DNA from 2 places in the Brevibacillus sp. GCM10020057 genome. Region 1 is predicted to be linked to the other one. Evidence: riboswitches for the same ligand, from Rfam matches in the RefSeq annotation. Region 1 holds a riboswitch; the other holds the start of a gene.

Region 1 (3,210 bases):
AGAGAATCTCCGGGTCCGTAGCGAGTGCGCGGGCGATGCCGACGCGCTGCTTTTGGCCGCCAGACAGCTGGGACGGATAGGAATGCGCCTTGTCCGCGAGACCAACCAGACGCAGCAGATCTTCTACCTTTTTCTTGATGACATCTTTGGGCACCCGGTTCATTCGCAAAATCTCTGCCACGTTGTCAAAGACGTTATAGGAGGACAAGAGGTTAAAATGCTGAAAGATAATCCCGATTTTTTTGCGGGCAATGCGCAATTCTTTTTCTTTCAGTGCAAGCATATCCTGGCCGTTCACGACGACGGAACCGCTGGTCGGCTTTTCGAGCAGGTTGATCGTGCGGAGCAGGGTGCTTTTCCCCGCTCCGCTAAAGCCGATCACGCCGAAAATCTGGCCTCTTTCCACGTTCAGTGTCACGCCCTTCAAGGCTTGCACCTGCTTGTTTCCCACCGTATACGACTTATGGATGTTGGTTAGCTGTATCATCTCTCCAGTCTCCTTGTTGTTCGATAATGAGTGTTGCTTACCAGGATGGGAGCACAGCTCCTTCAAAATGTTCGTTGATGAATTTCTTCACTTCTTCGGAACGGTAGATCTCAACCAGTTTTTTCAGAGCCGGATTGTCTTTGTTCGCTTCATTGGCAGCAATGACGTTGACGTACGGAGAATCGGAAGTTTCAGAGAAAATCGCGTCTTTCTTCGGAGAATAGCCCGCTTCCATCGCAAAGTTGGTGTTGATGCTCGCTACTTCCACGTTGTTCAGGGAGCGCGCCAGGAATGCCGCTTCCAGTTCCTTGAATTCCAGTTTTTTCGGGTTTTCCACGATGTCGAGCGGTGTTGCGTTGTCTTTGACGCCGTCTTTGAGCTTGATCAGTCCGGCAGCCTGATACAGCAGCAGAGCGCGAGCGCGGTTGGTCGGGTCGTTTTGGATGCCGACTACGCCGCCTTCCGGAATCTCATCCACTTTTTTGTGCTTGGTAGAGTAGAGCCCCATCGGGAAGGTTACGGTTTTGCCAATCTCGACAATTTTGGTTTTGTGGTCCTGATTGAATTTGTCCAGGAACGGAATCGTCTGGAAGCTGTTCGCATCCAGATTGCCCTTATCGAGAGCCTGATTGGGCTGCACGTAGTCGTTGAAGACGACTACCTGTACGTCGAGTCCTTGCGCTTTTGCCACTTCCTTGACCTTGTTCAGGATTTCTTCGTGCGGTCCGGCAGTGACCCCGACCTTGATCGTTGTCTGTTCAGCAGCCGCGCCGCCATTTGCAGCAGGGGCCGCTTCCTGTTTGCCGCCGCAAGCTGTCAACAGGGAGGCTGCAAGCAAGATGGAGCTAAGTAGAAGACCTGTTTTTTTCATGATGGTTTCTCTCCTTTTTTGTCTGATGAGTTTTTATATTTTGAAAAATAAAAACCGACAGGACCAAAACAAAAGACCTCTTCCGGAAGAAGAGGTCGCAGACTGCCTGGTCGAGCAGTCTCGGAATCCTCTCTTATCTTCCGGGGATTCTCCCGCTGGATTTGGCACCATATCTGCTGCAGACAGGTTGCCGAGGCTTCACAGGGCCAGTCCCTCCGCCTCTCTCTATAAGAGATCAGGATATGCAGTTGAAAAATTCAAATTCCGATTTGAATAGTTGGATTATAACTCGCTTTTTTCATACTGTCAAATGCAATTCGTGTGATTTCGTTGATACAAAAAGTAATTGGTGATTGAACCAAAATACGCATGCGCTCTTGAGAGTGTGTCCGAAGGGTGGCAGGTGCCGGACAAAGCCGGCGTTGCGGTTTTTAAGTGCAGGAGCGGGGCGGTGGTGGTCCTCCGGTCGATTGTCCGGCTGGGAAATACTCCTTTTGCGTAAAGGACTCGCTGTTTGTTATAATACTATTTCGTATGTTTACAAAATCATACAGAGCGAGGAAATACAGAAAATGAACGAAACCTTTTCGATTAAGGAAAAATGGCGGCAATTTCTGGGTGTCTTGCTGCCGATCCTGATCTCTCAAATTGCTCTTTTTTCGATGACGTTTTTCGATACGATCATGTCCGGACACGCCAGCCCGGTTGATCTGGCGGGAGTGGCGATCGGAGCGAGCCTGTGGGCTCCGGTGCAAGCCGGTTTGACAGGCATTTTAATGGCGGTGACGCCGCTGGTGGCGCAAATGGTGGGGGCGAATCGGCGGGAGCAGGTTCCGTTTACCGTCGTCCAGGCGTTTTACGTGGCAATCGCCATTGCCGTCGGTGTCATCGTGCTTGGGGGGCTTGCGCTCAATCCGGTGCTGCGCATGATGGAACTGGAGCCGAGCGTACACGAAATTGCCCGCGAATTCCTGCACGCCATCGCAATCGGTGTCGTGCCCCTGTTCCTCTATACAGTCATTCGCTGCTTTATCGACGCACTCGGAGAGACGCGTGTCACGATGTTCATCACGCTGTTTTCGCTTCCGATCAACGTATTGCTGAACTATGTGCTCATCTTCGGCAACTTCGGGTTTCCACGTCTGGGCGGAGTCGGCGCAGGCTACGCTTCTGCCATCACGTACTGGTGCATCCTCGCGATCAGCCTGTTCGTCGTCGGTCGGGTGCAGCCGTTTGTGGAGTACGGACTGCTGACGAAGCTGTACCGCATCTCCTTGTCTGCCTGGAAGGAGCTGCTCAAGCTGGGGCTGCCGATCGGGTTTTCGATATTTTTTGAAGTCAGCATTTTCGCTGCCGTGACCTTGCTCATGAGCGAGTACAACACCGTCACGATTGCCGCGCACCAGGCCGCTTTGAACTTCGCATCGTTTATTTACATGGTGCCGCTTAGCATTTCGATGGCACTGACGATTCTGGTCGGCTTCGAGGTGGGGGCAAGCCGCTTCAAGGATGCCCGCCAATACAGCTATTTGGGAATCGGAACCGCCATTTCGCTGGCGCTCTTGTTCGGGATCGGGCTCCTGTTTTTCAACGAGCAGGTGGCTGGCTTCTACACGACGGACGAGGCGGTGCTGCGTCTCACCCGGCAGTTTCTGATGTACTCCATCCTGTTCCTGATCTCCGATGCGATCGCCGCTCCGATCCAGGGGGTGCTTCGCGGTTACAAGGATGTGACCACGACCTTTATCGTGGCGCTCGTGTCGTACTGGGTGATCGGATTGCCGCTCGGCTATGTGCTGGCGCAGTATACGTCTCTTGCAGCCTTTGGTTATTGGATCGGGCTGATTACCGG
Region 2 (3,210 bases), on a different contig from region 1:
GGGCAAAGACATTTTGGGGCTTCGTCTGAAACCTGGGAAGTATTACATTCGTCTGAATAGTGGCGTACCTTTTAAATACGATGCGTATCGGCTGACGGTGAATCAGCAGTTGCTCGTCGGCGGGTATCGGGATATTTCCGGCCACTGGGCGCGTGCCGAGATCGTTCGTTTGAGCAATCGGGGCATTGTCAAAGGGTTTGCAGACGCGACATTCAAGCCAAATGCGGCGGTGACGCGGGCACAGTTTGCGACCATGCTGATTCAGGCGATGCGTGCGAGCGGACTGCCGGTTCCGTCCGCCTATACGGGCAAATCCACGTTCCGCGACCTTCCGAAAAAGCATTGGGCTTACAACAGCATGGGCATCGCTTATCAGGTAGGCATCATGAAGGGCTACCCGAACAGGCAGATGAAGCCGGATCAGCCGATTACCCGAGCCGAGATGGCCTCGATGATTGCCCGCGCGCATAACGTCCTGCTCTATACGCGCAGCACGTCCAGCTACCGGGATGTTCCGACCAGCCACTGGGCATCGCCCGCGATTGAAGCGCTCACCGCAAGAAACTGGCTGAACGGCTACGGCTCGATGTTCAGGCCGCAAGGGATCGCCACTCGTGCAGAGGTCGTCGTATTGATTGCGAAGGCATATAAAATGTAACCACTGGGGAGGATAACGATGATGAAACCAGTCACCAAAGGTCTGTTGGCCGCAGCGATTGGAGGGGCGGCGATTTTCGCCTCCCAGGCCATGGCAGACGGGGTAGGAGGCGTGCCGGGCTCGGTAGACGATCCGGTCGTGACGAAAAGCTACGTAGACCAGCAGATTCAGGCAGCCAGCGGCGGAGGAAGCACCCTGACTGTCGTGGAGGTAAGTCCGGGGCAGACGTTGTACGGCTTTGAAGGGACCGAGTTTATCGTGCGCACCGGCAAGGTACAGGCTGTGGCAGGCGACAAGGGAGACGGCCTGACTGATCTGACAGCGGGCGTAGACCTGCGGGGCGGAGCCGTCGTCGGCACGAACCATCTGCTGCTGATTGCCCGTTCCGATAACCGCGGCTTGCGTCTCGCACCGGGCTACGACGGCATTTCTCACGTGATGGTTCGCGGCAAATACGCTCTTCGATAAAAGTCTATTGACACTATAGACAAAAACAATTATTCTATAATCCGTAATGGATACTCTTATCCAGAGCAGGCGGAGGGACTGGCCCCATGAAGCCCGGCAACCGACGAGAGCGCGGTGCTAACCAGCAGAACAGGCATCTGTTCTGGCCGATAAGAGGATGAAGGAAGCAAAAAGCGCTCAAACCTTTTCCTCCAGCAAGTTGGAAAAGGTTTTTTTCATGCGTTTACGTCGATAAAATCCTGACTCGGCTACCACACTATTTGTATGAGGTCAAAGGAGGTATTTTCTCATGGCTTTGCAAAAAGGTCGTCGTCTGTTCACATCGGAATCCGTCACAGAAGGACATCCGGATAAAATTTGTGACCAAATTTCCGATTCCATTCTGGATGCCATTCTGTCCAAAGATCCGAATGCACGCGTCGCTTGCGAAACATCCGTGACGACGGGTCTCGTTCTGGTTGCTGGCGAGATTACTACCAGTACGTATGTAGACATCCAAAAGCTCGTTCGCGATACGATCCGCGGCATCGGCTACGATCGTGCGAAATTCGGCTTTGACGCAGATACTTGCGGTGTCATCACTGCGATCGGCGAACAATCCGCTGACATTGCCCTTGGTGTAGACCAGGCTCTGGAAGCGCGTGAAGGCAAAATGACTGACGAGCAAATCGAAGCGATCGGTGCTGGTGACCAAGGCCTGATGTTTGGTTTTGCCTGCAACGAAACGCCTGAACTGATGCCACTGCCAATCAGCATGGCGCACAAACTGGCTCGTCGTCTGACCGAAGTTCGCAAAAACGACACGCTGCCGTACCTGCGCCCGGATGGAAAAACACAAGTGACGGTTGAATACGATGGCGACAAGCCGGTTCGTATCGATACGATCGTCATTTCCACCCAACACGCTCCGGAAACCACTCTGGAACAAATCAAGCAAGACCTGATGGAGCATGTAATCAAGCCTGTCGTTCCAGCTGAACTGCTGGATGCAGACACCAAATACTTCATCAACCCGACTGGCCGTTTCGTCATCGGCGGACCACAAGGGGACGCTGGCTTGACTGGCCGCAAAATCATCGTAGACACTTACGGCGGTTATGCCCGTCACGGCGGCGGCGCGTTCTCCGGGAAAGATCCGACCAAAGTGGACCGTTCCGGTGCATACGCAGCTCGCTACGTCGCGAAAAACATCGTGGCAGCTGGCCTCGCTGACAAATGCGAAGTTCAGGTGGCGTACGCAATCGGGGTAGCGCAACCTGTTTCCATCGCGGTCGATACTTTCGGCACAGGAACGATTTCCGAAGAAGATCTGGTGAAACTGGTTCGCAAGCATTTCGACCTGCGTCCTGCTGGCATCATCAAGCAACTGGACCTGCGTCGTCCGATTTACAAACAAACAGCTGCATACGGTCACTTCGGCCGCAACGACCTGAATGTTCCTTGGGAGCAAACAGACAAGGCAGAAGCGCTGAAGCAAGACGCGGCAGCTTTGACAAAATAAGAAGCAGTAGACGGAGAAGAGCCTGGTTTACGCAATCAGGCTCTTTTTTGTTTTTCGCGGCAGATGCATGGGCGCCGCGCGCCCGGTTCGGACAGCTTTGTCCAGTAATTGGGGAAAGGCTTACGGAGGATTTTGTAAGACGATGTCGAATATTTAGTGAGGAAAAAGGAGGGGCTTTCTGCGGAACAAGAGGCTCTTCCTTTTGAAGTTTGCAATCTTTTTATCCGTTCGGCTATTCATGGGAGAAAAAGGAAAGAAAAGTCAGAAAAAAGATGGGGTGCAAATGCAACCTTTTCCCCATGTAGGTACGTCTATAATCATAAGAGAAGCATTGGTTGTTTAAGCCAAATGTCATGGCCTTCAGAAGCCGGGCAAACCAGAAAGATCCACACGATGACGCAGTATGGCGGATGTGGATGAAACGGGCCTCCATCAGCTGTTCACAAAATCGAAAAATGTGTTTGAAGGAGAGCAGTCATGAACCAGGCGATTGACATTAGCATGCTTGATGGAGTCATTAAACGAACAATTGAAACAGTAGAGACAAGCAAAACACAAATATTTGATATAGCCGAACATGCCA

What was found. A riboswitch is a leader RNA that binds a small molecule or an ion and turns the genes downstream of it on or off. The one in region 1 is predicted to bind S-adenosylmethionine.
Region 2: another riboswitch for S-adenosylmethionine. It lies ahead of metK (methionine adenosyltransferase); the one in region 1 lies ahead of ACFSO0_RS02105 (MetQ/NlpA family ABC transporter substrate-binding protein).

The regions. Positions count from the first base shown of each region.
Region 1 covers NZ_JBHUJW010000006.1:59,933-63,142, reverse strand. Annotated here, with positions in the region: gene ACFSO0_RS02110 (methionine ABC transporter ATP-binding protein) at 1-487, opposite strand, end outside; gene ACFSO0_RS02105 (MetQ/NlpA family ABC transporter substrate-binding protein) at 525-1,358, opposite strand; SAM riboswitch class I at 1,489-1,592, opposite strand; gene ACFSO0_RS02100 (MATE family efflux transporter) at 1,931-3,210, shown strand, end outside.
Region 2 covers NZ_JBHUJW010000018.1:88,985-92,194, reverse strand. Annotated here, with positions in the region: gene ACFSO0_RS05455 (S8 family peptidase) at 1-658, shown strand, start outside; gene ACFSO0_RS05450 (hypothetical protein) at 677-1,126, shown strand; SAM riboswitch class I at 1,180-1,282, shown strand; gene metK (methionine adenosyltransferase) at 1,422-2,627, shown strand; gene ACFSO0_RS05440 (sensor histidine kinase) at 3,105-3,210, shown strand, end outside.